DNA from 2 places in the Streptomyces sp. NPDC047981 genome. Region 1 is predicted to be linked to the other one. Evidence: riboswitches for the same ligand, from Rfam matches in the RefSeq annotation. Region 1 holds a riboswitch; the other holds the start of a gene.
What was found. A riboswitch is a leader RNA that binds a small molecule or an ion and turns the genes downstream of it on or off. The one in region 1 is predicted to bind S-adenosylmethionine.
Positions count from the first base shown of each region.

Region 2: another riboswitch for S-adenosylmethionine. It lies ahead of AB0E14_RS20425 (aminotransferase class V-fold PLP-dependent enzyme); the one in region 1 lies ahead of thrC (threonine synthase).

Region 1 is NZ_JBEZNQ010000035.1:44,934-59,853, forward strand. It holds gene AB0E14_RS21700 (AraC family transcriptional regulator) at 1-593, shown strand, start outside; gene AB0E14_RS21705 (hypothetical protein) at 560-1,492, opposite strand; gene AB0E14_RS21710 (GNAT family N-acetyltransferase) at 1,614-2,162, opposite strand; gene AB0E14_RS21715 (SRPBCC family protein) at 2,159-2,626, opposite strand; gene groL (chaperonin GroEL) at 2,771-4,399, opposite strand; gene AB0E14_RS21725 (cold-shock protein) at 4,785-4,988, opposite strand; gene AB0E14_RS21730 (MoaD/ThiS family protein) at 5,410-5,688, opposite strand; gene thrC (threonine synthase) at 5,723-7,039, opposite strand; SAM riboswitch class I at 7,033-7,202, opposite strand; gene AB0E14_RS21740 (glucosyl-3-phosphoglycerate synthase) at 7,323-8,264, shown strand; gene AB0E14_RS21745 (DUF11 domain-containing protein) at 8,303-10,141, shown strand; gene AB0E14_RS21750 (trehalose-6-phosphate synthase) at 10,246-11,718, shown strand; gene otsB (trehalose-phosphatase) at 11,715-12,602, opposite strand; gene AB0E14_RS21760 (DUF3263 domain-containing protein) at 12,626-12,907, opposite strand; gene AB0E14_RS21765 (extracellular solute-binding protein) at 12,942-14,213, opposite strand; gene AB0E14_RS21770 (ROK family protein) at 14,430-14,920, shown strand, end outside.
Region 2 is NZ_JBEZNQ010000032.1:32,205-47,124, forward strand. It holds gene AB0E14_RS20405 (c-type cytochrome) at 1-33, shown strand, start outside; gene AB0E14_RS20410 (Rieske 2Fe-2S domain-containing protein) at 30-1,082, shown strand; gene AB0E14_RS20415 (cytochrome bc complex cytochrome b subunit) at 1,079-2,704, shown strand; gene trpD (anthranilate phosphoribosyltransferase) at 2,862-3,926, shown strand; SAM riboswitch class IV at 4,036-4,152, shown strand; gene AB0E14_RS20425 (aminotransferase class V-fold PLP-dependent enzyme) at 4,360-5,763, shown strand; gene AB0E14_RS20430 (glycerate kinase) at 5,774-6,925, opposite strand; gene AB0E14_RS20435 (SLC13 family permease) at 6,937-8,370, opposite strand; gene AB0E14_RS20440 (response regulator transcription factor) at 8,453-9,115, opposite strand; gene AB0E14_RS20445 (ATP-binding protein) at 9,112-10,554, opposite strand; gene AB0E14_RS20450 (small hydrophilic protein) at 10,529-10,813, opposite strand; gene AB0E14_RS20455 (Lrp/AsnC ligand binding domain-containing protein) at 10,915-11,196, opposite strand; gene AB0E14_RS20460 (rhomboid family intramembrane serine protease) at 11,193-11,945, opposite strand; gene AB0E14_RS20465 (hypothetical protein) at 12,102-12,344, shown strand; gene AB0E14_RS20470 (NYN domain-containing protein) at 12,379-13,743, shown strand; gene AB0E14_RS20475 (NlpC/P60 family protein) at 14,001-14,920, shown strand, end outside.

The sequences.
Region 1 (14,920 bases):
CCGCCACCGACCACGGCTTCCACAAGCGGGTCGTCTACCTGGACCTGACCCAGCTGGACGAGAGCTTCATCGGCCCGGCCGTGGACGGCCCCGACCTCGCCGACCCGCTGCTGCGCGCCCGGGTCGGGCGGCTGCACACGGCGCTGGCCCACCCGGGCGACGCCCTGGAGGCGGAGAGCCGGCTGGCCCTGATCGCCGAGCGCCTCCGCGGCCATCTGCGGCCCCGCCTCGCCCGCCCGGACGCGCCCCGGCCGCCGGCCCGGGGCGTGGCGCACACCCTGCGGGAGCTGCTCGACGCCCGGCTCGACGACGGCGTGACCCTGGAGGAGGCCGCGCGGCTCCTGCACGCCCACCCCACCCATCTGGTACGGGCCTTCACCGCGGCCTTCGGCATCGCCCCGCACCAGTACGTGACGTCCCGCCGCGTCGCCCGGGCGCGCCGGCTCCTCCTCGCCGGCCGTCCCGTCGCCGAGGTGGCCACGGCGACGGGCTTCTACGACCAGTCGCACCTGACCCGCCACTTCAAGCGCCACGTCGGCACGACCCCGGGGCGCTTCGCTCAGAACCCGCCCACGCAGCTGAAGCCGCTGTAGCCGCTGCCGTAGCCGCCCGAGCCGCTCGTCCCGCTGCCGCCCGTGCTCCCGCGCGAGGGGGAAGAGGGCGGGGGCTGCGTGAGCGTGCGGTAGTTCTCGTGGAACAGCTCCTGCCACCAGACGGCGAACGCCGTGCCCGTCTCCCGTTCCGACTCCCGGAGCGCGGCGCGGTCCCACACCACGTCCGGCAGGTGCAGTTTCACCAGCGACTGCCGGAGGGCCGCCAGGCCGAGTCGCGGGATCCGCTCCGACAGCGCCGGGGCCGCCGGCACGTCCTCCCCGGGGACGTCGTGACGGAAGACGTACACCGTGCGCCCGGGCGTCCCGGGCTCGCCCAGCACGCGCCGGCCCCACACCGCCCGTTCCGCGAGCCGCGCCCGCCGCTCGCGCTCCTGCGCCCGCAGCCGGTCCTGCTCGCGGATCGCGGCCGCCGCCCTCTCCTGCTCGGCCCGGACCGCCGCGCGGATCTCCTCGCCGACCGGCGCGTACGCCGCGAAGGCCTCCCGGAGCGCCCGCTCGTACCGCACGCGGGTCTCCTCCCAGGTCCTCAGGGCGCGCCGCAGGGCCAGGTGCCTCCACAGCGGGAGAAGCACGGCCCGGGCGTGGGCGGCGCGGAGTTCGGCGCTGATCCGGTCCACGGTGCGGACGTGGGCGACCGCGGCGTTCACCCAGCGGTGGCACTCCTGCGGAGTGCACGGCACGAGCGCCCCGGTGGCGTCATGGAGGCCCGGGGTGCGCACGGAGAAGAAGGGGCCCTCGTACCGCGCGGCCAGCAGGTAGTCGGGGAAATGCTCGAAGACCCGGACCTTCCCCTCGACCCGTGCGACCTGCTCCTCGCCGCCCTGGCGGCCTGACAGCTCCCAGTAGTGGGAGAGGTGCGGTAATTCCGAGCGACGCATCGGCTCCACCCCCGCGGGTCGGGTCCCGGTCCCCTACCCCTTACCCCGCAGCAGCCCGCCCGCACCACCGACACGGACGGCCCGACCACCCGGACCCGCCCGCCCGCACCCGCCGAGCGGACTACCCGGACCCGCCCGCCCGCACCCGCCCGTACATCCACATGTCCCGCCGCTCGCCGCCCACTTCCTGCCAGGAGCGCAGCAGGCCCTCCCGTACGAAGCCGGCCCGTTCGGCCGTCTTCGCCGAGGCCTCGTTCCAGGGTTCGACCAGCAACTGCAGCCGGGGGATGCCCAGTTCGCCGAGTGCCCAGGCGCTCACCGCCGTCAGCGCGGCCGTGGCCGCGCCCTCGCCCCGGCAGGCGGGGACGATCCAGTAGCCGAGGGTGGCGCGGCCCTCGGGGAGGTCGCGGAGCCAGAGGCCGATCATGCCCGCCGGGCGGATGTCACGGCGGCGGACGACCACGAAGGAGTAGCCGGCGCCCGTCTCCGCGCGGCTCCACTGGCGGCGGACGAACGCCTCGCCCTCGCCTTCCGAGTACACCGGCGGGACCGTGTTCGTCAGCGGGATGTACGGGTCGGCCGACGCCTCCTCCACGAGCGGCAGGTCCGCCCGCTCCCAGGCCCGCAGCTCGTACGGTCCCGCGGCGAGCCGCGGCACGTCGAGGCTCACATCATCTCCAGGTATACCGCGAGCCGGTCGTACTCCTCCTTGACCCCGGCCTCCATGCCCGTCGCGAGGGCCTGGTCGCGGATCTCCGTCGACGGCCAGATCGACATGCTCGTGAGCGCCGTGCCGCCGTCGGGGGTGTCGTCGAAGGTGAGGGTGACGTGGACCGGCGGGCCCGGCATGAGCTCGAAGACCTCGGTGTAGACGAGGCGCTCGTTCGGCAGGATCTCCTCGTACGTGCCGGAGAAGACGATCTCGCGCCCGTCGGGCGCCTTCTGGCCCCAGCGCCACGCGCCGCCGGGCCTGAGGTCGATCTCGCAGACGGTCGTGGGCATGGCGGCCACGCCGTACCACTGACGGACGTGCTCGGGCCTGGTCCAGGCCTCCCAGACGCGGGCGGGCGGGGCGTCGAAGGTGCGGGTGATGACCAGCTCGCGGTCGGTCGGTGTCGTCAGCAGCGTGATCATGGCTCGCTCCCGCCTTCCCTGGCCCGTGGCCGTGCCACCCCTCCCCACCAGCATCACCCCGAACGCCCGAGGGCGGCACCCCCAGCAGGGAGTGCCGCCCTCGGTCGCGTACAGCTGTACAGCGAGGAGCTACCGAGCCGAGGCTCAGAAGTCCATGTCACCGCCCGGCATGCCGCCCGGAGCGGCCGCAGCGGCCTTCTCCGGCTTGTCGGCGATGACGGCCTCGGTGGTCAGGAACAGCGCGGCGATGGAGGCCGCGTTCTGCAGCGCGGAACGCGTCACCTTCGCCGGGTCGATGATGCCCTCGGCGATGAGGTCCACGTACTCGTTGGTCGCGGCGTTCAGGCCGTGGCCGACGGGCAGGTTGCGGACCTTCTCCGCCACGACGCCGCCCTCGAGGCCGGCGTTGACGGCGATCTGCTTCAGCGGGGCCTCCAGGGCCAGCTTCACGATCGCGGCACCGGTGGCCTCGTCGCCGGACAGGTCCGCCTCGAGCTTCTCGAAGACGTTGGAGGCCTGCAGCAGGGCCACGCCGCCACCGGCGACGATGCCCTCCTCGACGGCCGCCTTCGCGTTGCGAACGGCGTCCTCGATGCGGTGCTTGCGCTCCTTGAGCTCGACCTCGGTCGCGGCACCGGCCTTGATGACCGCCACGCCACCGGCGAGCTTCGCCAGGCGCTCCTGGAGCTTCTCGCGGTCGTAGTCCGAGTCGGAGTTCTCGATCTCGGCGCGGATCTGGTTGACGCGACCGGCGACCTGGTCGCTGTCACCGGCACCGTCGACGATCGTGGTCTCGTCCTTGGTGATGACGACCTTGCGGGCGCGGCCGAGCAGGTCCAGGCCCGCGTTCTCGAGCTTGAGGCCGACCTCCTCGGAGATGACCGTGCCGCCCGTGAGGATGGCGATGTCGTTCAGCATGGCCTTGCGGCGGTCGCCGAAGCCCGGGGCCTTGACCGCGACGGACTTGAAGGTGCCGCGGATCTTGTTGACGACCAGGGTCGACAGGGCCTCGCCCTCGACGTCCTCGGCGATGATCAGCAGGGGCTTGCCCGACTGCATGACCTTCTCCAGGAGCGGGAGCAGGTCCTTGACCGAGGAGATCTTGGAGTTGACGATCAGGAGGTACGGGTCGTCCAGGGACGCCTCCATACGCTCCATGTCGGTGGCGAAGTACGCCGAGATGTAGCCCTTGTCGAAGCGCATACCCTCGGTGAGCTCCAGCTCCAGACCGAAGGTCTGGGACTCCTCGACGGTGATGACGCCTTCCTTGCCGACCTTGTCCATCGCCTCGGCGATGAGCTCGCCGATCTGGGTGTCGGCGGCGGAGATGGAGGCCGTGGAAGCGATCTGCTCCTTGGTCTCGACATCCTTCGCCTGCTCGAGCAGGGCGCCGGAGACGGCCTCGACGGCCTTCTCGATGCCGCGCTTGAGGGCCATCGGGTTGGCGCCGGCCGCCACGTTGCGCAGGCCCTCGCGGACGAGCGCCTGGGCGAGGACGGTCGCGGTGGTCGTACCGTCACCGGCGACGTCGTCCGTCTTCTTGGCGACTTCCTTGACCAGCTCGGCGCCGATCTTCTCGTACGGGTCCTCGAGCTCGATCTCCTTGGCGATGGAGACACCATCGTTGGTGATCGTGGGGGCGCCCCACTTCTTCTCGAGGACGACGTTCCGGCCCTTGGGGCCAAGGGTGACCTTGACGGCGTCGGCGAGCTGGTTCATCCCGCGCTCGAGACCGCGCCGTGCCTCCTCGTCGAACGCGATGATCTTGGCCATGTGAAGTGGTCCTCCCGGACATGGGGTGGATAACGCTCCAGGACCGCGCCGACGCCCGCGACGGACGGCCTGCGTGCCCGGTGGTTCCTTGCCCCACCTGGCCGCGGACCTCGCCTGCCCGATCCTCGTAAGCACTCTCACCTTCAGAGTGCTAACGCCAATGATTAGCACTCGCCCCATGCGAGTGCAAGCGACTCCCATAGATCGGGCGACGGTCCTGACACCGACCGGGCGACGCCCCCGGGACACCGCGGCGCGGGCCGCGCACGCACGAGGGGTCCGCATCCTGGTCAGGATGCGGACCCCTCGGCGTGAGAACGCGTGAGATCGCCTGCGAAAGCGTGGCGACGCGTGCGTGCGTACGTGGTGGCCGATCGCGCCGTGCTCAGACGGCGAGCTTGACCATGTCCGCCTGCGGACCCTTCTGGCCCTGCGAGATCTCGAACTCGACCCGCTGACCCTCTTCAAGGGTGCGGTAACCGTCCATCTGGATCGCGCTGTAGTGGACGAATACATCCGCACCACCGTCGACCGCGATGAAGCCGTAGCCCTTCTCCGCGTTGAACCACTTGACGGTGCCCTGAGCCATGCCTAACTCCCCTATTACTGGCCCTTGCGCGGGGCCGCACTTCACGGACCCGGGTCAGACCCTGCGCCGGAACGCGTCGACCGCGGCTGAATGTATCTGCCCAACTGCCCTCTGCAACAGGTCATTCGGGCGAGAATTCTGGGCACGCCGTAAAGGAGAATTCCGGAGGATTTATTGAATTCCGGGGCAAGTCGGGCCCGGCAAAGTGCGCAGAAGGTACAGATCGCGCGCGCACTTTGGCTGCTTCTTGTCACGTGGGGACGCATTCTCATATGCGCCTGGCACGGAGCAGCGGGGTGAAGCCGGGGGGACTTCCCCAACTCTACCGCGCTCAACCATGCAGAATTGCCCCCTCCGCTTCTCTCGCGGAGGGGGCAATTCGGTTACGCCGGGTAACTACACGGCGATCGGTGGTCGGCGATCAGCAGCCGCCGGCGACCGCCGGGATGATCGAGACGCCCGCGCCGTCCGGCGTCGCCGTCTCCAGGCCCTGCTCGAAGCGCACGTCGTCGTCGTTCACGTAGACGTTCACGAAGCGGCGCAGCTTGCCCTGGTCGTCCAGGACGCGCGCGGCGATGCCCGCGTGGTTCTTCTCCAGGTCCGAGATGACCTCGGACAGGGTCGCGCCCTCCGCCGGAACCTCGGCCTGGCCGCCCGTGTAGGTACGGAGGATGGTGGGGATACGGACCTTGACGCTCATGTGCTGCTGCCTTCCGTGAACGGACGAGTGGGGGTCAGTGGGCCAGGCCGGCGGCGCGGAACGCGTCCAGGCTCGGCTTGATGGTGGCGGTCGCCTGGGAGGTGTCGGCCACCGCGTCCAGGGTCTTGAGGCCGTCACCCGTGTTGAGCACGACCGTGGTGAGGGTCGGGTCGATGAGGCCGGCCTCGACCAGCTTCTTCGTCACGCCGACCGTCACGCCGCCCGCCGTCTCGGCGAAGATGCCCTCGGTCCTGGCCAGGATCTTGATGGCGTCGACGACCTGCTCGTCGTTCACGTCCTCCACGGCGCCGCCGGTGCGGCGGGCGATGTCGAGGACGTACGGGCCGTCGGCCGGGTTGCCGATGGCCAGCGACTTGGCGATGGTGTTCGGCTTCTGGGGGCGTACGACGTCGTGACCGGCCTTGAAGGCGGCGGACACCGGCGAGCAGCCCTCGGCCTGGGCGCCGAAGATCTTGTACGGCTTGTCCTCGACCAGGCCCAGCTTGATGAGCTCCTGGAGGCCCTTGTCGATCTTGGTGAGCTGCGAGCCGGAGGCGATCGGGATGACGAGCTGGTCCGGGATGACCCAGCCGAGCTGCTCGCAGATCTCGTACGCGAGCGTCTTGGAGCCCTCGCCGTAGTACGGACGCAGGTTGACGTTGACGAAGCCCCAGCCCTCGCCCAGCGGGTCGCCGATGAGCTCGGAGCAGAAGCGGTTGACGTCGTCGTAGTTGCCCTCGATGCCGACCAGCTCGCCGCCGTAGACGGCGGCCATGACGACCTTGCCCTGCTCCAGGTCGTGCGGGATGAACACGCAGGAGCGGAAGCCGGCGCGGGCGGCGGCGGCGCCGACGGCGCCGGCCAGGTTGCCGGTGGAGGAGCAGGAGAGCGTGGTGAAACCGAAGGCGCGGGCGGCCTCCAGGGCCTGGGCGACGACGCGGTCCTTGAAGGAGTGCGTCGGGTTGCCGGAGTCGTCCTTGACGAAGAGCTTGCCGGGCTCGACGCCCAGCTCGGCGGCGAGGTTGTCGGCCTGGACGAGCTTGGTCCAGCCCGGGTTCAGGTTCGGCTTCTCGGCGACGTCGGCGGGGACGGGCAGCAGCGGGGCGTAGCGCCAGATGTTGGCGGGGCCGGCCTCGATCTGCTTGCGCAGCGCCTCGGGGTCACCGACGGGCAGGTCGTACGCGACTTCGAGGGGGCCGAAACACAGCTCACAGGCGAAGATCGGGCCGAGTGCGAATACTTCACCGCATTCCCGGCAGGAAAGGCCGGAAGCGGGACCGAGATCGACGGTCTGAGCGGTGTCGGGGGTAGCAGTCTGTACAGCCATGGAGGCGAGGCCCTTTCTCCTCATCTTTCTCATGGCGAACGTCGCCATGAGACGGATTTGGCACCTTCCCTAGCCGGGAGCCTCGCGGGCGCAGTGGCGACGACTGGCGTCGACTGCGGACGAGTGACCGACTGGAGGGTTGCCGGGGCTTCAACGGGCCGTTTCCCTCTGCCCCTCTGGATGAGCGGTATTCGATTGTGAGACGCGGGCGGCACCCCGACATGCATCGGGGATCCGCGTTGTTCAAGACTGTAACCGAAGGCCCGGAGGGTTGAACCTGCCGTCCGAACCGCGAGATGGAGATCACGTGCTGGAGGAAGTGGAGCGCTGGCTGGGCCGGCGGTCCTGGTCCGTGGCGGACCGTTCGCTCGACCGCGTCCTGGCGGCGAAGCACGGGACGACGGTCAGCGTCGTGCTGCCCGCGCTGAACGAGGAGGCGACGGTCGGCGAGATCGTCGCCGTCATCCGGCGCGAGCTGATGACCGAGGCGGTTCCGCTGGTGGACGAGCTGGTGGTGATCGACTCCGGCTCCACCGACCGAACGGCGGAGGTGGCGGCGGCGGCCGGGGCGCGGGTGGTGGCCCGGGACGCGATCCTGCCCCGGATACCGGCCGTGCCCGGGAAGGGCGAGGTGCTGTGGCGGTCACTGATGGTGACCGAGGGGGACATCGTCTGCTTCGTCGACGCGGACCTGCGGGACTTCTCCGCGGACTTCGTCACCGGCATCGTCGGCCCGCTGCTCACCGACCCGGACGTCGCCTTCGTGAAGGCGATGTACGACCGCCCGCTCGGCGACACCCCAGGTCAGGGCGGTCGGGTGACGGAGCTGGTGGCGCGGCCGCTGCTCAATCTGCACTGGCCGCAGCTGGCCGGTTTCGTCCAGCCGCTGGGCGGCGAGTACGCGGCGCGGCGCTCGCTGCTCGAACGGCTGCCGTTCCCGGTCGGTTACGGAGTGGAGCTGGGCCTGCTCGTGGACGCGCTGCACACGGTCGGCCTGGACGCGCTCGCCCAGGTGGACGTCGGGGTCCGCAAGCACCGGCACCAGGACGGGCGGGCGCTCGGCCGGATGGCGGCGGCGATCTACCGGACGGCGCAGCTGCGGCTCTCCCGGGGCCATCTGGTGCGGCCGCTGCTGACCCAGTTCGAGCGCGGCGAGGAGGGCTTCACCCCGCGCACGTACCCGGTGGACACGGAGGAGCGGCCGCCGATGGTCGAGATCGCGGAGTACGCGCACCGCCGCGTGGCGTAACGCCGGATGATTGTGTTTTTTGCCTACATTTCCGTTTTATGCGGTTCGACAATCGAATGACCATGTCGCTGGCGGCCCTCGCCCTGGCCGCCGGCTCCCTCGGCTCGCTCCCGCTCACGCTCGCCGCGGCCGGTCCTGCCGCGGCGGACGTGGTGGAGCCCTTCGGCAAGCGCTACGACGCCTCGCTGTACGGCGACTTCACGACCATCGGCAACACGGTCATGGGCTGCCCCACGGCCCCCGCCGACCTGGCCGCGCGCTGCGCCACCGCCGCCTCCGGGCAGGGCGGCGACAACAACAACACCTTCGTCATGCGGCGGATCAACGCCGCCTCCATGGAGGCCGGTTACGGCTCGAGCACCGGCCACGTCGTCGTCCCGGCGGGGGCGAGGGTCGCGTACGCCCGGCTGTTCTGGGGCGGCAACGACGGTACGTACAAGGGGCCGAGCGGGGCGCAGGTGAAGCGCTGCGACATCTCCGGCGCCGATGTGGCGGCCTCGCCGGGCGACCACGCCACCACCGCGCCGCACATCAAGGTCGGGGCGGGTGCCGCGACGCCGGTCTCGATCGACAGCCTGGTCACCGACCCGGCCGACACCAGCGGCCCGCACTACTACACCGGCGAGTCGGACGTGACGGCCGCGTTCGCGGGCGTGACCGGGACGGACGCGCAGGTGGCGGTCGGCAACATCTGGGCGCCGGAGGGCAAGGGCTGCGTCGCGGGCTGGTCCCTGACGGTGGTGTACGCGTTCCCCGGCCCCGAGCCGACCCACGCGCCGGACCGCCGCAACGTGTACGTCTACGGCGGGCACGTCCTCCAGCGGTCCTCCTCCCCCGCGACCACGGTCACCGTCGACGGCTTCCACCGGACGACGGGCAAGGCACGGGCGAGCGTGACGGCGTACGAGGGCGACTGGAACACCCCGGGTGACAGGTTCCTCGTCGACGGCAGGAACGTCACCGAGGCCCACACGGGCAACACCGGCAACTTCTTCGTCAGCGAGGACGACGGCGCCGTATCGCCGAAGCTCCGGAACAACCTGTCCATCGACGCCAAGGCCTTCGACATCCCGGAGGGCGCGATCCCGGTGGGCGCGCGGTCGGCGGAGCTGACGTTCACGACGACGGGTGACACGTACGTGCCCTCCGCGCTGGCCTTCTCCGTCCCGGTGCCGGACCTGGAGATCACCAAGACGGCGAAACCGGAGAAGGTGGAGCCGGGCGACACGGTGACGTACACGGTCACCGCGAAGAACACCGGCCGGCTCGACCACCCGAACGCCACGTTCGGCGACGACCTGACCGACAACCTCGACGACGCCGACTACCTGGGCGACGCGAAGGCGACCCTCGGCAAGGTCACGTACGACGCACCGAGGATCGGCTGGGTCGGTGACATCCCGGCCGGGGAGACGGCGACGGTCACGTACTCGGTGAAGGTCCACGACCCGGTGCGCGGCGACGGCAAGCTCCTCAACAGCGTCGTGGTCGAGTCGCCCCGCTCGAACTGCGGCAGGGGCAGCGAGGACCCGGCCTGCGCGGTGGCCCCGGTCGTCGAGCCGCCGAAGCCCGAGCCGAGCCCGAGCCCGTCCCCCACGGAGCCGAAGCCGAAGCCCACGCCGTCGGACCCGGTGGACCCCTCGCCGTCCCCGTCGCCTTCCTCCAGAGAGTCGGAGACGACCCCGGCCCCCGCCCCCACCACCCACCAGCCCCGCCCGAAGCCGCACGAGCCCGCCGGCCCGCACGGCCCCGGCGGCTCGATGGCCGAGACGGGCTCCAGCGGTGAGCGGCTCTGGCTGCTCGGCGGACTGGCGCTCGCCCTGGCCGCGACCGGCCTGGTGGCCAAGGCCGCCCTGCGGGGACGCCGCGACCACTGAGCCGCGACGACTGACCCGTTACCACTGAGCCGCGACGGCGGCGAGGATTCGCCAGAGTCGTATACGTACGTTTGAGCGTTTACGTCACGGGCTAGGTTCGCCACATGGCTTCTGTGCTCGTGGCGTCCAACCGGGGTCCCGTCTCGTACGCCCTCGCCGCCGACGGCACCCTCAGTGCCCGGCGCGGCGGGGGCGGACTCGTCTCGGGCCTGAGCGCGATCTCGTCCGGCTCCTCCCAGGAGAGCGTGTGGGTGTGCGCGGCCCTCGGCGAGGGCGACCGGGAGGCGGTCCGGCGCGGGGAGTCCGAACCGGGCGTACGGATGCTGGACATCGCCCCCGAGATCTACGCCGACGCGTACAACGGCATCGCGAACTCGGTCTTGTGGTTCCTCCACCACCACCTGTACGAGATCCCCCGCGAACCGGTCTTCGACGCGGAGTTCCGGCGCCGCTGGGACTCGTACCGCAGCTACAACCGCGCCTTCGCCGAGGAGCTGGCGGCGAGCGCCGACGAGGGCGCGGCGGTCCTGGTCCAGGACTACCACCTGGCCCTGGTGCCGGGGCAGCTCCGCGAACTCCGCCCCGACCTGCGGATCGGCCACTTCACGCACACGCCGTGGGCGCTGCCGGAGTACATGCGGATGCTCCCGGAGGACGTCCGCGAGGAGCTGCTCTGGGGCATGCTCGGCGCGGACGAGCTGGGTTTCCACACCTGGGGATGGGCGCAGGCCTTCATCACCGGCGCCCACATCCGCGGCCCGCACGGCGAGGCCGACGGCTTCTGGCGCAGCGACGACCCCTGGCGCGGGGTGGAGCACCGCAGGGCGGGCGGCGAGCCGCGCCGCACCCGGGTGCACGTCTTCCCCCTGGGGGTGGACGGCGACGACCTCCGCTCGCTCGCCCACACCCCCGAGGTCGACGACCGGCTGGCCGCGCTGCGGGCCGAGATCGGCGACCGGCGGACGATCGTGCGGGTGGACCGCACGGAGCTGTCGAAGAACATCGTCCGCGGCCTGCTGGCCTACCGGGAGCTGCTCCGGGACCACCCGGAGTGGCACGGCGGGGTCGTCCACCTGGCCTCGGCGTACCCCTCCCGCCAGGACCTGGAGGTCTACCGCGCGTACACGGCGTCGGTCGCCGACCTCGCGGCGGAGATCAACACGGAGTTCGGCACGGACGACTGGCAGCCGGTCCTGCTCTCGGTACGGGACGACTTCCCCCGCTCGCTCGCCGCGTACCGCCTCGCGGACGTGGCCCTGATCAACCCGGTCCGCGACGGCATGAACCTGGTCGCCAAGGAGATCCCGGTGGTCTCGGAGGCAGGCTGCGCCCTGGTCCTCTCCACGGGCGCGGGTGCCTACGAGGAACTGGGCGAGGACGCCCTGACGGTGAACCCGTACGACGTCTCGGAGACCGCCCGCGCCCTGTACCGCGCCCTGACGATGCCCCCCACCGAACGCACGGACCGCACCAAGCGCCTGGCGGCCGCCGCGACGGCGATGCCGCCGCAGCGCTGGTTCCTGGAGCAGCTGGAGGCCCTGCGGGGGGACACCCCCGAGGGCCGTTCCGGCAGCTAGGGAGCGTCTTCTCCGATCGCGCGGGCCAGTTCCGTCAGGAACGCCACCACCCCCGCGGGCCCCGGCACCGACAGGTCGGCGCGGTCGGACAGTTCCTGGACCTCCGTGGAGCCGCTGCAGACCAGGAGGCCGGGGGTGCCGTCCGAGCGGAGTTTCTCCACCGCCGCGAAGGCGGGCAGGTCGCCCAGGTCGTCGCCCGCGTACAGGACGGACCCGGCGCCGATCTCGCGTACGTACTCGGCGAGCGCCACGCCCTTGTCCATGCCCGGTGGGCGCAGTTCGAGGACCATGCGGCCGGGTTCGAGGACCAGGCCGTGGCGGGCGGCGAGGTCGGCGAGCGGGGCCTTGAGGGCTTCGAAGGCCGCCTGGGGGTCGGTGGAGCGGCGGGTGTGGACCGCGACCGCGCGGCCCTTCTCCTCGATCCAGGTGCCCGGCCAGGCGCCGACACCGTCGAGGAAGCCGGGCAGCTCGGCCCTGACGGCGGCCACTCCCGGATGCACCGCGGCGGCCTGGACGGTGCCGGTGACCGCGTCCCAGCGCTCGGCGCCGTAGTGCCCGAGGACGACGAGGTGTTCCAGGCCGGGGACGCCGGCGAAGCCGCCGTAGCGGACCGCGACGCCCGCGGGGCGGCCGGTCACCACGGCGACCGAGGCGATCCTGGGTGCCAGGGCGGAGAGCGCGGGGACGGCGCCGGGGTGCGCGCGGGCCTGTTCGGGGTCGGGGACGATCTCGGCGAGCGTCCCGTCGAAGTCGAGGGCGACGACGGCTTTCTCCGGCCGGTCGAGAAGCGCGGCCAGGCCGTCGCGGCCTGTGGAATGGGGTGTCCCCTGCTCGAACAGAGCCGAGAGCTGGGGGAAGGTCGGGTGCGGAAGGCTGCTGACCATACGACGACCCTACCGACGCGGCCTCAGCGGCGCTGCTCCTTCTCCGCACGGACCCGGCGCAGTCGGTTGACGGTCACCGGGTCGTGCGCGAGGGCCCGCGGATCGTCGAGGAGGGCGTTGAGGAGCTGGTAGTAGCGGGTCGCGGAGAGGCCGAGCCGCTCGCGGACGGCCCGCTCCTTGGCGCCGGGGCCCGGCCAGGAGCGGCGCTCGAAGGCGAGCACGGCCCGCTCCCGCTCCCCGAGCCCGGTGTCGTCGCCCGGAGCGTCGTCGGCTCCGGGGGCGCTCGCGTCGGTCGTACCAGTCATACGACCAACCTATTACCCCCGCGGCCCTGCCCGGCTACTCCGCGCTCTCGGCCGCCGTCGCCTTGCGGGCTATCCCGCCCAGCACGTCGGCCGGCTTCGCGCCCGGGGTGACGGCCTTGCCGATGTTCTGCTTGATCAGGTCGCTGACCTGGGCCCAGGAGGTCTTGCCGACCGGCGGGAGCTGCGAGTTCGGCAGCTCGGAGAGGAACTCGTGGAGGTCCTTGTGCTCCGGGTCGTTCTCCATCCGGGAGTACGCGCTGACGGTCGGCGGCAGCAGGTCGTTGCCGCCGGCGAACTTCAGGACGTTCTCGTCGCTGAAGACGAAGTCGAGGAAGTCGCCGATCTGCGTGCGGTGGCCGTTCTGCTTGAAGCCCATGATCCAGTCGGCGACGCCCATGGACGCCTTCGACGTGCCGTCCGCGCCGGGCAGCGCGACCTTGCCGACCTTGACGCCCTTCTTCTCGGCCTCCTGCATCAGCGAGGGGTGGCCGTTGAGCATGCCGACCTCGCCGCGCGAGAAGGCGGCGAAGGCGTCCTTGCGGTTGAGCTTGCCGGGGGCGACGGGGCCGGTGAGCTCCTTCTGGACCAGCTCGGTCTTCAGCCAGTCGAAGGTCTTGATGTTCTGCTCGGAGTCGATCCGGTAGCGGTCGGAGCCGTCGGTGTAGCCGTCGCCGCCGGCGAGCAGCCACATCAGGGTCTCGGCCTGCGCCTCCTCGGGGCCGAGCGGCAGCGCGAAGGGGTACTTCACGTCCTTGGCCTTCAGCTTCTTCGCCGCCGCTGCCAGCTCGTCCCAGCTGGTCGGCGGCTTGCTGATGCCGGCCTCGTCGAAGAGGTCCTGGTTGAAGAAGAGCAGCCGGGTGGAGGCGGCGAAGGGCAGTCCGTACTGGGTCCGCTTGTGCTCGCCCGCGGCGACGAGCGGGGCGAGGAAGTTGGCCTGGACGGGGACGGAGAGCAGTTCGTCGGCGGAGTAGAGCTCGCCCGCTGCGGCGTAGTCGGCGTAGGCGCCGATCTGGGCGATGTCGGGGGCCTGGCCGGCCTTGACCATCTCGGCGACCTTGCGGTCGACGTCGTTCCAGGACTCGATCTGGACCTCGACCTGGACGCCGGGGTTCTCGGCCTCGTAGGCGGCGGTCAGCTCGTCCCAGTACTTCTTGGTGGTGTCGCCGCCGTTCAGGTCGTAGTCGGCGGCGACGAGCTTGAGGGTGACGTCCGAGGCGGCGCTCTCGGTGAGGCCGCAGCCGGAGAGACCCGCGGTCAGCCCCAGCGCGGCGATCGTCGCGGTCAGTCCAATGAATCGCCGCTGCACAGCGTTGCCCCACCCTCTGCTCGTCCTTGAGCTGTGATTTTCACAGGAGAGGAAGCATAAGGTCTACACCACTTGGGTAGGTCCCCGGTCTGGAGTGAAGACCTTGTGAAGCCCTTCACGCCTGGTCACGCCTACCGCTCTCGAATTTGTATCCGAGCGCAACAATATCGGCCAGTGGACTAGACCTTTCGGGCAGGAACGGGCGAGACTGTTCCCGTGAGACACGTCATCGCCCTCGATGTGGGCGGCACCGGCATGAAGGCCGCCCTCGTCGGGGCGGACGGCACCCTGCTCCACGAGGCACGGCGCGCCACCGGGCGCGAGCGCGGCCCGGACGCCGTGGTCGAGACGATCCTCGACTTCGCCGCCGAGCTGCACGCCCACGGCCTCGACCGGTACGGCGAGCCCGCCGCGGCCGCCGGGGTCGCCGTCCCCGGCATCGTCGACGCCGCCCGCGGCATCGCCGTCTACGCCGCCAACCTCGGCTGGCGCGACGTGCCCATGCGCGCCCTGCTCAGCGAGCGCCTCGACGGCATCCCCGTCGCCCTCGGCCACGACGTGCGCACCGGCGGCCTCGCCGAGGGCCGGATCGGCGCGGGCAACGGCGCCGACCGCTTCCTCTTCGTGCCGCTCGGCACCGGCATCGCCGGCGCCATCGGCATCGGCGGGGTCATCGAGGCCGGCGCCCACGGCTACGCCGGCGAGAT
Region 2 (14,920 bases), on a different contig from region 1:
GCGGCCCACACCGCTAAGGCCAAGAAGTCATGAGTAGCCAAGAGATTCCAGAAGAGAACCTGCCCGTTGAGCAGGACACCGCGCACGGCGCGGTGAAGGTCCTCGACGACCCGTTCGCGGACCCGGGCCTCCCGCCCCACAAGCCGCGCATCCAGGACATCGACGAGCGGGCCGCCAGGCGGTCCGAGCGTGCGGTCGCCTTCATGTTCACGCTGTCGATGCTGGCCACGGTCGGCTTCATCGCGTCGTACGTGATCTTCCCGGTGGACAAGATCGTGTACATCTGGCCGTTCGGCCGGGTGTCCGCGCTCAACTTCTCCCTGGGTCTGACCCTCGGTGCGGCGCTCTTCTTCATCGGCGCGGGCGCGGTCCACTGGGCCCGCACCCTGATGTCCGACGTGGAGATCGCCGACGAGCGTCACCCGATCCAGGCGTCCCCGGAGACCAAGGCGAAGGTCATGGCGGACTTCGCGGCCGGTGCCGCCGAGTCCGGCATGGGCCGCCGCAAGCTCATCCGCAACACGATGTTCGGCGCGCTGACGCTCGTACCGCTCTCCGGCATCGTGCTGCTGCGTGACATGGGCCCGCTGCCCGAGAAGAAGCTCCGGTCCACCCTGTGGGCCAACGGCAAGCAGCTCATCAACATGAACACGCACGAGCCGCTGCGTCCCGAGGACGTCGCCGTCGGTTCGCTGACCTTCGCGATGCCCGAGGGCCTCACGGAGCACGACCACGACTTCCAGGTCCAGATCGCCAAGGCCGCCCTGATGATCGTCCGGATCCAGCCGGAGGACATCAAGGACAAGCAGGAACTGGAGTGGTCGCACGAGGGCATCGTCGCCTTCTCGAAGATCTGCACCCACGTCGGTTGCCCGATCTCGCTGTACGAGCAGCAGACCCACCACGTGCTCTGCCCGTGCCACCAGTCCACCTTCGACCTCTCCGACGGCGCCCGCGTCATCTTCGGCCCGGCCGGTCACGCCCTTCCGCAGCTGCGGATCGGTGTGAACGACAAGGGCAACCTGGAGGCGCTCGGCGACTTCGACGAGCCCGTCGGCCCTGCCTTCTGGGAGCGCGGATGAGCACTGTGACCGATACGAAGAAGAAGGCACCCGCCGGCGAGCGGGTGGCCGACTGGGCCGACGGCCGCCTGGGGATCTACTCCCTGGCCAAGGCCAACATGCGGAAGATCTTCCCGGACCACTGGTCCTTCATGCTGGGTGAGATCTGCCTCTACAGCTTCCTGATCATCATCCTCACGGGTGTGTATCTGACGCTGTTCTTCCACCCGTCGATGAACGAGGTGGAGTACCACGGCAGCTACATCCCGCTGCAGGGTCAGCTGATGTCCGAGGCGTTCAACTCGACCATGCACATCTCCTTCGATGTGCGCGGTGGTCTGCTCATCCGGCAGATCCACCACTGGGCGGCGCTGATCTTCCTCGCCGGCATGTTCGTGCACATGATGCGCGTCTTCTTCACGGGCGCGTTCCGCAAGCCGCGTGAGATCAACTGGCTGTTCGGCTTCCTGCTGTTCTTCCTGGGCATGTTCACTGGCTTCACCGGTTACTCGCTCCCGGACGACCTGCTCTCCGGCACCGGTGTCCGCTTCATGCAGGGCGCGATCCTGTCCGTGCCGATCATCGGCACGTACCTGTCGATGTTCCTGTTCGGCGGCGAGTTCCCCGGCGGCGACTTCGTGGCCCGGTTCTACTCGGCCCACGTCCTGCTGCTGCCCGGCATCATGCTCGGCCTGGTGGTCGCCCACCTGATCCTGGTCTTCTACCACAAGCACACGCAGTTCGAGGGCCCCGGCCGGACGAACAAGAACGTCGTGGGCATGCCGCTGCTGCCGGTCTACATGGCCAAGGCCGGAGGCTTCTTCTTCCTGGTCTTCGGTGTCATCGCGGTCATCGCGGCGATCGCCTCGATCAACCCGATCTGGGCCCTCGGCCCGTACCGCCCGGACCAGGTGTCCACCGGCGCCCAGCCCGACTGGTACATGGGCTTCGCCGAGGGTCTGATCCGTGTCATGCCGGGCTGGGAGATCAACCTCTGGGGCCACACGCTCGTCCTGGGCGTGATGATCCCGCTGGCGATCTTCCCGCTGGTCCTCGCGGCCATCGCGGTTTACCCGTTCATCGAGTCCTGGATCACGGGCGACAAGCGCGAGCACCACATCGCGCAGCGCCCGCGCAACGCTCCGACGCGCACCGCCTTCGGTGTCGCCTGGATCACCGCGTACATGGTCATGCTCGTCGGTGGTGGAAACGACCTCTGGGCCACCCACTTCCACCTGTCGATCAACTCGATCACCTGGTTCGTCCGGATCTTCTTCTTCGTCGGACCGGTCATCGCGTTCGTCGTCACCAAGCGGATCTGCCTCGGCCTCCAGCGCCGGGACAAGGACAAGGTGCTGCACGGACGCGAGTCCGGCATCATCAAGCGCCTGCCGCACGGTGAGTTCGTCGAGGTCCACCAGCCGCTCAGCCAGGGAGAGCTGTACAAGCTCACGGCGCACGAGCAGAACAAGCCGGCCGAGCTCGGTCCGCTGGTCGACGAGAACGGCGTCGAGCGCAAGGTCGGTCGCATGGAGAAGCTCCGCGTCAAGCTCAGCAAGGGCTACTACGGCGAGGACCACCAGATCGCCAAGCCCACCGCCGAGGAGTACAAGGAGATCACGAGCGGCCACGGCCACCACTGATCGCCTGATCCTCACTCCCCCTGGGGCTTCGCCCCGGGGGGACCCCCAGAAGATCGCCACAGCGGGAGCCCCGTCCATTCGATGGACGGGGCTCTTTGCCGTCCCCGTTGCTCGATAGGGTGGAGTCGTCACTCTCACGTACTCATCAGGAGCTGCCATGAGCGCTGCCACCCCCGCTGGAGGACCTACGTCGGCGGGCCGCTCCTGGCCTGCCGTCCTGGACGGACTGCTGACCGGCCGCGACCAGAGCGCGGAGGACACCGCCTGGGCCATGGACCGCATCCTGCGAGGTGAGGCCACCGACGCTCAGATCGCCGGCTTCGCCGTCGCGCTGCGGGCCAAGGGCGAGACCGTCGAGGAGATCACCGGCCTCGTCCGGACCATGTACGAGCACGCCAACCTGATCGAGGTCCCCGGCCCGTCCGTGGACATCGTCGGCACCGGCGGCGACGGCGCCAAGACCGTCAACATCTCCACCATGTCCGCGATCGTGGTGGCCGGCACCGGGGCGAAGGTCGTCAAGCACGGCAACCGGGCCGCCTCCAGCGCGAGCGGCGCCTCCGACGTCCTGGAGAAGCTGGGCGTCAACCTCGAACTGACCCCCAGGAGGGTCGCCGAGGTCGCCGAGGAGGCCGGCATCACCTTCTGCTTCGCCGTGAAGTTCCACCCGGCGCTGCGCCATGTGGCCGCGGCCCGGAAGGAGCTCGGCATCCGGACCACCTTCAACTTCCTCGGTCCGCTCACCAACCCGGCCCGGGTCAAGGCCCAGGCGACCGGTGTGGCCGACGCCCGGATGGCCCCGATCATGGCCGGCGTGCTCGCCGAGCGCGGCTCCTCCGCGTTGGTCTTCCGCGGCGACGACGGCCTGGACGAGCTGACGACCACGGCCACCTCGCGGGTCTGGGTGGTACGGGACGGCCAGGTGCGCGAGGAGGCCTTCGACCCGAGGGACGTCGGCATCGAGCTGGTCCCCGTGGAGGCGCTGCGCGGCGCCGACGCCTCGTACAACGCGGACGTGGCACGCCGGCTGCTCGCGGGGGAGACCGGTCCCGTACGGGACGCGGTTCTGCTGAACTCGGCGGCGGCGCTCACGGCGCTGAACCCGGGGGAGGGCAGCCTGGTGGAGCGGCTGCGTCAGGGGATCGCGCAGGCGGCCGAGGCGATCGACTCGGGCGCCGCGCGGCAGGCGCTGGAGCGCTGGGTGGCGGCCAGCAACGCGTAACGCGGAGAAGCGTGGCGAAGGGGTCCGGGACCGTCCGGGCCCCTTTTCGCGTCCCGGATCCCGGACACGGGTTGCGCCGGAGCGATCACCTGGCATAGCTTCTTGGCCAGGTCATGAGTGACAGCTACGAAGCCCCGGCTTGCTGTCCGGCAACCCTCCGTCCGTGGCGGGGTGCCCCGGGTGAAGACCAGGCCGTAGGCAGCGAGGTCTACGGCAAGCGCGGACCCCTGCACACTGCGACATGTGTGCGGCCCTGGGGTCCTGGTCCTCAAGGGAGCAGTCTCGTGAGCAAGCGAATGCGTTAGGGCCTTCGGCCCCTTCTTCCCACCCTCCGCACGCCCTGTCGTGTGTCGAGGCAACACCCGTACGAGGCACCCCCGTCGTGCTGCCCTGCGGGCCCTTCGCTGCCCAAGTCCTGCCAGGAGATACCGCCATGTCCGCGTACCCGAACGCCGCCGTCGCCACCACCGCCGCCACCACCGACTCAGAGGCCGCCGACCCCTGCTGTGCCGCCCCGCTCCCGGTGCTCGGGCGGGACGTCACCGTGCCGCTCGTGACCGGCGGCGAGGTCACGTACGCCGCGCTCGACTACGCCGCCAGCGCGCCGGCCCTCCAGCGGGTGTGGGACGACGTCGCCGCGTACGCCCCCTACTACGGCAGCGTCCACCGGGGCGCCGGGTACCTCTCGCAGCTCTCCACCGACCTGTTCGAGAACAGCCGGGTCACCGTCGCCGAGTTCCTCGACTGCCGCCCCGGCGACCAGGTCGTCTTCACCCGCTCCACCACCGACTCGCTCAACCTGCTCGCCGCGGTCCTCCCCGCCGGCTGCGAGGTCTTCGTCTTCGAGACCGAGCACCACGCCTCGCTCCTGCCGTGGCAGGACGCGCGGGTGACGTACCTCAACGCGCCGCGCACGCCCGCCCAGGCCGTGGAGACCCTGGAGCGCGCCCTCGCCGACCGCGACCCCTACGGCCCCGCCCTCGTCTGCGTGACCGGCGCGTCGAACGTCACAGGGGAGCTGTGGCCGGTCAGGGAGCTGGCCGCCGCCGCGCACGCGCACGGCGCCCGGATCGTCCTCGACGCCGCCCAGCTCGCGCCCCACCACCCCGTCTCCGTACAGGAGTTGGACGTGGACTGGGTCGCGTTCTCCGGGCACAAGCTGTACGCGCCCTTCGGCTCCGGAGTCCTCGCGGGCCGCGCCGACTGGCTCCAGGACGCCGAGCCCTACCTCGCCGGTGGCGGCGCCTCGAAGAAGGTCGCCCGGCGCGCCGACGGCGGAGTGGACGTCGAGTGGCACACCACGGCCGCCCGCCACGAGGCCGGTTCGCCGAACGTCATCGGTGTCTACTCCATCGCCTCCGCCTGCAAGGCGCTCACCGAAGCCGGATTCGACCAGCTCGTCGCCCGCGAGCAGCACCTGATCGACACCGTACGGGCGGGCCTCGCCGAGGTCCCCGAGGTGAAGGTGCTCTCGCTCTTCGGCGACGAGGCGCCGCGCGTGGGTGTCATCTCCTTCGTCGTCGAGGGCTGGAACAGCTCGCACTTCGCCGCCGCGCTCTCCGCCGAGTACGGCATCGGCGTCCGCGACGGCCTCTTCTGTGCCCACCCGCTGGTCCGCACCCTGCTCGGCAGCGACCCGCAGACCCAGGGCGAGTGCGGCGCGCCCGAGGCGGCGCCCGGCGAGAAGTCCCTCAACGCCATCCGGGTCAGCTTCGGCGCCGGTACGCCCGACGAGCACGTGGAGCGTTTCGTCCGGGCCGTGAAGGAGCTGGTCAGGGACGGCGCGCAGTGGAAGTACCGCACCGAGGACGGCCGTTGCGTCCCGGACCGCGGCTGACGCCTCGCCTTCACGCCGCGAGTCGGGTGCCCACCAGGACCATCCGCAGGGCGCGCTCGGCCGCGTCGGCGAGGAACTCCGCGCCCCGGTCGAGCGCCTCGGGCAGGGCCACCGGGGCGGGCAGGATCGAGCCGTAGGCGTCCACCCCCACCGCCCGGACGTGGTGGGCGCCCTGGCCGAGGGTGCCCGCGAGCGCGAGCACGGGGACGCCGTGGGCCTTGGCCCTGCGGGCCACCTCGGCCGGGATCTTGCCCCGCACGGTCTGCCCGTCGAGGGCTCCCTCGGCCGTGATGACCAGGTCGGCGCGGGCCAGTCGGGCATCCAGGTCGATCCGGTCGAGCAGCACCTCGAACCGCGGCAGCAGCCGGCCGCCGAGCGCGGCGAGCCCAGCGCCCAGGCCGCCCGAGGCGCCCGTGCCGGGAGCCGTCCGCAGCTCGACCGGGCCCGGCAGGTCGCGGCCCAGGACGGCGGCCCACCGCTCCAGGGCCGCCGACAACTCCTCGACCTGCTCCGGGCTCGCGCCCTTCTGCGGGCCGAAGACTCGCGCCACGCCCCGCTCGCCGCACAGCACGTTGTACGGATTGCAGGCCACGAGGAGCTCGGTCCGGGCGAGCCGGGGGTCGAGGCCCGTACCGTCGATCCGGTCGAGCCGGTTCAACGCGCTTCCCCCCAGGGGGAGTTCGACCCCCTCGGCGTCCAGGAGCCGGGCGCCGAGGGCCTGGAGCGCACCCGCCCCGCCGTCCGAGGTGCCGGAGTCGCCGCAGCCGATCAGGACGCGGCGCGCCCCGGCGTCAAGGGCGGCCCGGATCAGCTCGCCGACCCCGAAGGTCGTCGTGCCGCCCGGGTCGCGCCGGCCGGGCGGCACCAGCGAGAGGCCCGCGACGGCCGCCATCTCGACCACCGCGGAGGAGTGGTCGAGGAGCGCGAAGTGGGTCCGGACGGGTGCGCCCAGCGGGCCGGTCGCGACCCGGGGCACCAGCGTGCCCCCGGTCGCGGCCGCGAGCGCCCGCGCCGTGCCCTCACCGCCGTCGACCAGCGGGATCAGATCGAGGACGGCGTCCGGACAGGCCCTGCGCACCCCCTCGGCGATGGCCTCGGCGGCCTGAGGGGCGGAGAGGGACTCCTTGAATCCGCTGGGGGCGACGGCGATACGGAAGGTCATGGCCGGGACTGTCATGGCTGGGACTCCAGAAGGACGGGCACGCCGAACAGCGGCCAGACGAAGAGGGCGAAGCACAGCACCAGCGCGGCGCTGAGCGGGGCGAGCACGGCGGAGAGCCGCAGCAGATGACGCGGGGTGAAGCCGGGTACGCCGTCCGGTGGTTCGGCGAAGAGCGCGACCGGCTTCGCCGAGGACGGCAGGGTGTGGCAGAAGCCGGCGGCGGCCGTCGAGGCCAGCGCGGCGGCCACCGGATTGACCCCGGCGGCGACCGCCGCCGCGATGACGAGCGGCACGAGGACGGAGGAGCGGGCGGAGCGCGACTGGAGCACCAGGTGCGCGGCGGTGCCGATCACCACGACGGCGGCGAGGAACGCCCAGGCGGGCAGCCCGTCCACCGGAAGGCCACCGACCAGCCAGCCCGCCGCGCCGGAGTCGACGAGCGCCACGCCCATCGCCGTGGTCGCCGCCATGAACAGGAGCATCGGCCAGGGCACCGACCCGAGCCCCTCCTTGAGCCGTACCGTCCCCAGCGCGGGCGAGGAGGCCACCACCGCGCCGATCAGCGCGACGACCGCGGGCGACACCCCGTGCAGCGGCTCCGAGCACCAGAGCGCGACCACCGTGCCGAGCAGCAGCAGACAGCGGGTCTCCGCCGTGGTCAGCGGACCCGACACGGGGGTGGGGGAGTGCTCCTGGAGCCGGGCGACCGTGATCCGTACCGGCTCGCGCCGGTCCGCCCGGCCCGTCGTCGTCAGCAGGACGGTCTCCGCCGCCAGATGGGAGGAGACCACCGCGAGCGGCAGGCCGAGGACCAGCCACTCCACGAAGCCGATCGGCTCACCGGTCCGGTCCAGGAGCAGGCTCACCGTGATGAGGTGCGCGCCCGCGCCGATCAGCGTGGCCACCGCCGACAGCAGGACGACCGTGGGGAAGAGCAGCGCCAGCATCACCACGAGGCGGCGCCGCTCGGCGAGCACCTGGGCCAGCGCCAGGAAGACGGGCAGCGCGAGCGCCGCGCGGCCCGAGGTGGCGGGGACCGCGAACGCGGTCACCACCAGGGCGGCGGTGGTCAGATGGACCAGCTGCCGTACGGTTCTGGCGCCGCTGACCAGGAAGGCGGCCGCCCGCCCGGCGAGCCCGGTCCTCGTCACGGCTGCGGCAAGGACGAACGCGCAGATCAGCAGCCAGATCGTCGCGTCGCCGAGGGTGCCGAACAGGGTGTCCGCGCTGATCACCCCGGTCGCGGTCAGCGCGAGCCCCGCGCCGAGGGCGACATAGGTGTCCTCGACGGGGGCGGCGATCCAGGCACAGGTCGCGAGGGCGAAGACGGCCAGGGTGAGCCGGGCCTCGCCGCCGAGCCCCGGGGCGGTGCCGGGGACGGCGAGCACGGCGCAGAGGCTCAGGGCCAGGCAGAGCCAGACCGCCTGGCGGAGGGAGAGGTTCACGCGAACCACTCTCCGGGCCGGAGGTGAGCCGGCCATGAGCCCGTCATGAAGGAAGGTTCACGCGGACGGCGGGGGCATCCCGCTACGGCATGCGGTACCCCATGCCCCGTACGGTCTCCAGGCGTTCCGCCCCGAGCTTCTTGCGCAGCGCCCGGACGTACACGTCCACGATGTTCGAGCCCGGGTCGAAGTCGTAGCCCCAGACGTGGGAGAGGATCTGCTCCCGCGAGAGCACCTGGCCCGGGTGGCGCAGGAAGAGTTCGAGGAGCACGAACTCACGGGCGGTCAGATCCACCGTCCGCTCCCCGGCCCTGGCCCGCCGGGTGCGCAGGTCGAGACTCAGGTCCTCGCCGCCGCGCAGCACGGTGACCTCGGGGGTGCGGGCGGCGGTGCGCAGCCGCAGCCGGATCCGGGCCAGCAGCTCCTCGAAGCGGAACGGCTTGGTCATCCAGTCGTCCGCGCCGCCCTCCAGGCCGGCCACCGTGTCCCGTACGGAGTCACGGGCCGTCAACACGATGACCGGCAGCGTCACCCGGGCCTCGCGCAGTTCCCGCAGCACGGTGAAGCCGTCCCGGCCGGGCAGTCCTATGTCCAGGAGCATCAGGTCGAAGCCGCCCGAGACGGCCCGGGCGAGGGCGGTGTCGCCGTCGGCGGCGACCGTGGTGGTGAAGCCGTTGGCACGCAGCCCCTTCTCCACGAAGGAGGCGATCCGGTCCTCGTCCTCGGCGATCAGAATGCGGTTCACGGCGACTCCTGGAGGGTGAGGACGAGGACGAACGTGGCCCCGCCGCCCTCGGTCGGGCGCAGTTCGACGCGCCCGCCCCGATGGCCCTCGGCGATGGCCTTGACGATGGAGAGCCCGAGCCCGGCGCCGCCGGTCCTGGCGCCCCGGCGGGCGGTGCCGCGCCGGAACCGTTCGAAGATGATGTCGGCGTCCCGCTCCGGTACGCCCGGCCCGCGGTCGGCGACGGACAGCTCGATCCGGTCCTCGACCGCCCGCGAGCCGATCGTTATCCGCCCGCCGGCGACGGTGTGCTGGACCGCGTTCTGCGCGAGCTGCACCATGGCCTGGGTGATCCGCTGGGGGTCGAGGACGGCCGGCCGGTCGGCGACCCCGTCCAGGACCCAGTCGCGGTCGCCCAGCGCCCGCGCCTTCACGAAGACGTCCGCGGTCAGCTCGGCGAGCTGGACGGTCTCGGTGCGTACGAAGTCGGGGCGTTCGGCCTTGGCGAGGAGGAGCAGGTCCTCCACGATCCGGCTCATCCGGTCCAGCTCGTCGGTCACAAGACGGACGGTCTCGCGCTGTTCGGCCGGGTCCTCGCCCATCAGCTCCAGATGGCCGCGCACGATGGTGATGGGCGTGCGCAGTTCGTGCCCGGCGTCGTCGACGAACTGGCGCTGCCCGGCGAACGCCTGTTCAAGCCGGTCCAGCATCGCGTTGAAGGTCTCGGCGAGCGCGGCGATGTCGTCCCGGCCCTGGACGGGGATCCGCTGGGTCAGATCGCGCTCGGTCAGCTCGGCGGCGGTCGCGCGTACCACTCGTACGGGTGCAAGGATGCGGCCCGCGACCGCCCAGCCGATCCCGATCGTCATCAGCAGCGCAAGCCCCGATATGGCGAGCAGCGCGCGGAACGCCTCGTCGGCGACGGCCCGCTCGCGGTCCGCGTGGAAGGCGACCACGAAGGCCGCCCCGCGCGCGGCCCCGCTCCTGATGGGCACCTTCGCCCAGCGGACCTCGCCGCGCGGGCGGTCGAGCCGCCCCGAGGAGTCGCCGGAGACGGCGATGGCGTCGAGCGAGGGGCGGTCGCGGTGCAGGGCGAGGGAGGCGGGCAGGTCACGGGACTGCCGGATCACCCGGAGCCCCTGGCCGGGCGGGCCGACCAGGCCGAGGAGTTCCTCGTCCGGGTCGGAGTACTGGCGCTGGAGGAAGACCCGCAGCAGCGCGTCCGGGTCGGTGAACGGGCCGCCCGTCGCGGGGTCGACGCCCTGCGCCACGAAGTTGGCGAACTCGCCGGTCTCCTGGGTCAGGAGCTGGTTGATGCGGTGGTCCACGTCCCGCAGCAGGATGGAGCGGGTGGTCACGGCGACGGCGGCCAGGGCCACGGCCATCACGAGCAGCAGCCAGAGCAGGATGCGGACGCGGGCGGACACCCGGTGGTCAGCCCTCGTCACGGAGGTCGTCATCGTCGTCGCCGGTGGCCGAGGGCCCGGGCACGACCGCGTCGGACGGCGGCGGGGTCGAGGACGCCGTCCCGCCTGACGGAGGCATGGACGTCGGCGGTGCGGGCGTCGGTGCCGGCGCGCTCGGCGCGGTACTCAGTTCCACGGCCGGCGGCACCCGGGGCGCCTCGGGCTCGTCGGTCAGGGCGTAGCTCGTCGCCGCTATCCCGAGCGGGATGGCGACGACGGCCGCGAGCGTGGCCAAGCGATGGGTGAAGGACATGGGATCAGGCTCGCGCGCGCGGGCGCCGGCGAGGATGAGGCCCCGATGAGGATTCCTTCATCTTCGCCGCGGGACCTCGCCGCGGGACGTCGCCCCCGGAGTCAGGACTCCAGGCCGATGGCGAAGGCCGCCTCCAGGTCGTGCTGCGAGTACGTACGGAACGCGACGTGCGTGTCCGTCGCCTCGACGCCCGGGATCTTGCTGATCCGGCCGGGGATGACGTCCGCCAGGTCGTCGTGCCGGGGCACACGGACCATGGCGATCAGGTCGTACGTACCGGTCACCGAGAAGACCTCGCTGACGCTGTCGAGCGCGGCGATCGACTCCGCGATCTCGGGGATGCGGTCCACGCTGGTCTTGATGAGCACGATCGCGGTGATCACGGCTGGCTTTCTCCCTCGGTCGCCGCGGCTGGGGTCCTCACTGTATCCCCACCCCGGTAGCGGCCCCAGGCGTAGAGGAAGCCGACGGCGAAGCCCACCACATGGGCCAGGTACGCCACGCCCGGGCCCGCGCCCGCCGCGCGGGCCGCCAGCCACTGCAGCACGAACCAGAAGACCAGCACGATCCAGGCGGGGAAGCGCAGCGGAAGGAAGAGCAGGAAGGGGAAGAGGCTGGTCACCCGGGAGCGGGGGAAGAGGAAGAGGAACGCGCCGAGCACCCCCGAGATCGCCCCCGAGGCCCCCACCAGCGTCTGCTCGCTGTCCGCGTACGCCGCCGCGTAGCCGAGCAGGGCCAGATAGCCGCAGCCCAGGTAGAAGACACCGAAGGCGAGCGGGCCCATCCGGTCCTCGGTCATCGCGCCGAAGACGTAGAGGAAGAGCATGTTCCCCAGCAGGTGCAGCCAGCTGCCGTGGACGAAGAGGGCGGTCAGCGGGGTGAGCAGGGTGCGCGGCGGCCCGCCGCCCATCAGTTCGGCCGGTACGACGCCCCAGCGGTGGAAGTACGCGCTCTGCGCCGCGAGGACCGCGTCCCCGGTCCCGTACGCGGGATTGAGGCCCGAGACCGGGCTGATCAGGAACACCAGGCAGCAGGCGCCGATCAGGGCGTACGTCACCGTGGGCCCGGTCCGGAAACCCCGCCAGGTGCCGACGGCCGTCCGCCGCCAGTCGATCCGCCGCCAATCGATCATGGACAGATCATGGCGTAACGGTGCCGAACTGGACAGAGTGCCTCGCCGCGACACGGGGTACGCGCAAGGCCGTAGGGTTACGCGTTGTACCTCAGCGGTTCGACGGCGCACCGCGGCACCCGCACTCGCATGACGCACATGAAAGAGGACGGCACGATGACGACGGTTCCCCTGCCGACCGCCGAGACCCGCTGGCGCTGCACTCTCTGCGGCAATCTCACCAGGTTCGATGTGACCCGCTCCTCGAAGGTCGTCGAGTACGTCCATCTGGATCTCGCGGGAGAGCCGAAGGTCGAGGAGCGCGAGGTGGTCAGTGAGACCATCGAGTCGGTCCGCTGCCGCTGGTGCAACGCGGTGGACCAGATCGAACTGGTGGACAGGCCCGGCACGGCTTCCTGACGGAGCGGTGCGAATGACAATGGGGTGACGGATCGTGGAGCAGCCCGCGCACGGTGGAGAACCGGCCGGCGCGGCAGGTGACGCTGCCGAGGCGCTCGACCGCCCGCTGCCGGACGGCGTGCGGCGCAGGGTCGTCGCGCTGGTCTCGGACGCCTTCGGCGGGCTGACGGTCGCCGAACTTCCGGCACCCCTGCGGCAGTACGCCCGCTTCACCGCCAGCCGGCGGGCCAAGTTCGCCGGCAACGCGATGGCCGCCGCCCTGGAGAGCGATCCGCTCTTCCGGCAGCGGATCGGCGAGCGCTTCAAGGAGGCGCAGCCCGAGCTGGCCGGGGCCGTCGAGACCGGCGCCCCGCCGGCCGCCGCCGACCCCGTCGACGTCGCCGCGGCCGCTTATGTGCTGCGCCCGGTCGGCTGGGTCAAGCTGGTCGCCGCCGCCGGTGAGGAGGCCCAGCGGGCCGACGCCGAGCGGGCCGACGAGGCGGGCCGGCGCGAGCTGGAGCGGCTGCGCGAGGAGGTCGCCACCGCGAAGGACCGCGGCCGCGTGGAGACGGAGCAGCTGCGCCACGATCTGGAGGCGGCCCGCAAGGAAGCCGAATCGCTTCATCGCAAGCTGCGCAGCGCCCAGAGCGATGTGAAGCGCGGCGAGGCGGCCCTGCGCAGGACCCAGGCCGAGATCGACACGATCAGGGCCGACGCGGCGGCGCAGGTCTCGGCCGCCGAGAGCGAGACCCGCCGGCTCAAGGCCCGGCTCGGTGAGGTCGAGGCGGCCCTCGAAGCCAGCCGCCGCGCCGCGCGCGAGGGGCGCTCCGTCGAGGACATGCGGCTGCGGCTGCTGCTCGACACCGTGCTCGACGCCGCCCAGGGGCTCCGGCGCGAACTGGCCCTGCCGCCCGTCTCCGTGCACCCCGCCGACACCGTCGACGCGGTGGAGCCCGGCCGGATGTCGCCGAAGGACATCGCGGCCCGCGCGCTCTCCGAGACCGACCCGGCCCTGCTCGACCAGCTCCTGGCGCTCCCGCAGACGCATCTGGTCGTGGACGGCTACAACGTCACCAAGACCGGCTACCCGACCATGCCGCTGGAGAAGCAGCGGCTGCGGCTGCTCGGCGGGCTCTCCGCCCTCGCGGCCCGCTCGGGCGCCGAGGTCACCTGTGTCTTCGACGGGGCCGAGCTGGCCGCCCCGGTCCTCCTCGCGCCGCCGCGCGGGGTGCGGGTGCTGTTCTCCAAGCCGGGTGTCACGGCCGACGAGTTGATCCGCCAGCTGGTGCGCGCCGAGCCGCCGGGCCGTCCGGTCGTGGTCGTCTCCACCGACCGCGAGGTCGCCGACGGGGTCGCCAAGGCCGGTGCGCGGCCCGTCGCGTCCGCCTTGTTGCTCAAGCGGCTTTCGCGCATGTCGTGAGGGATCGCAAGTCCTGGGCGTAATGCCCGGATTCTGGAGGGCGCAGGGTCAAGTGCCGCTTACCGCCCGTGTGGTGCGTGTAAATAATGTGCCCTGTGAGCGAGATTTTGCCCATGAGGATTTGAACTGATCACAAGATGGTCACTAGGGTCGGGCCTCGAACCTTCGCGCGGTTGATCATCCATCCGGGATGTCAGGCGGAGGGACCGCCTGACGCAGTTCGGTTGGGCGGCTCGAGGAAGAAGGAGCTCGCCTTCGTGGCGTCCCACCGTCGACCCAAGCAGCCGAGCCGCACCCGTGTGACCGTGCTCGGCGTCACCGCCGCCGCTGCCGTTGCGCTCACCGCCCAGACCGGTGCCCAGGCGGCTCCCAAGCCGAAGATCGACGAGGTCAAGTCGAAGGTCGACAAGCTCAACCACGAGGCCGAAGAGGCCACGGAGCAGTACAACCTGGCCGAAGAGCGGCGCGGCAAGCTCCAGGGCGAGATCAGCACCCTGCAGGACAAGGTCGCCCGCGGCCAGCAGGAGCTCAACACCCTGCGCAACAGCATCGGTTCGGTCGCCTCCGCGCAGTACCGCTCCGGTGGCATCGACCCGGCGCTCCAGCTCTTCCTCTCCTCCGACCCGGACACCTACCTCGACAAGGCGTCCGCGATCGACCAGCTCGGCGCCAAGCAGGCCGACGTGCTCCAGTCGATCCAGGCCAAGCAGCGCACCCTCGCGCAGCAGCGCGCCGAGGCGACGACGAAGCTTGCCGACCTCGAGGACGTCCGCAAGACCCTGGGCGAGAAGAAGAAGGCCTACCAGGGCAAGCTGGCCGAGGCCCGCAAGCTGCTCAACACCCTCACCGCCGCCGAGCGCGCCAAGATCCAGCAGGACGAGCAGCGCGCCAGCCGCGCCGCCGGCGAGCGGGTCAACCTCGGCAACGAGGTGCCGGCCTCCCAGCGCGGCGCGGCCGCGCTCAGCGCCGCCGCCACCCAGCTCGGCAAGCCGTACGTGTCCGGCGCCGAGGGCCCCAACTCGTACGACTGCTCCGGTCTGACCCAGTGGGCCTACCGCCAGGCCGGCGTGACGCTCACCCGCACGACCTACACCCAGCAGAACGACGGCGTGAAGATCGGCCGCAGCCAGCTCAAGCCGGGCGACCTGGTCTTCTTCAACGGCCTTTCGCACGTGGG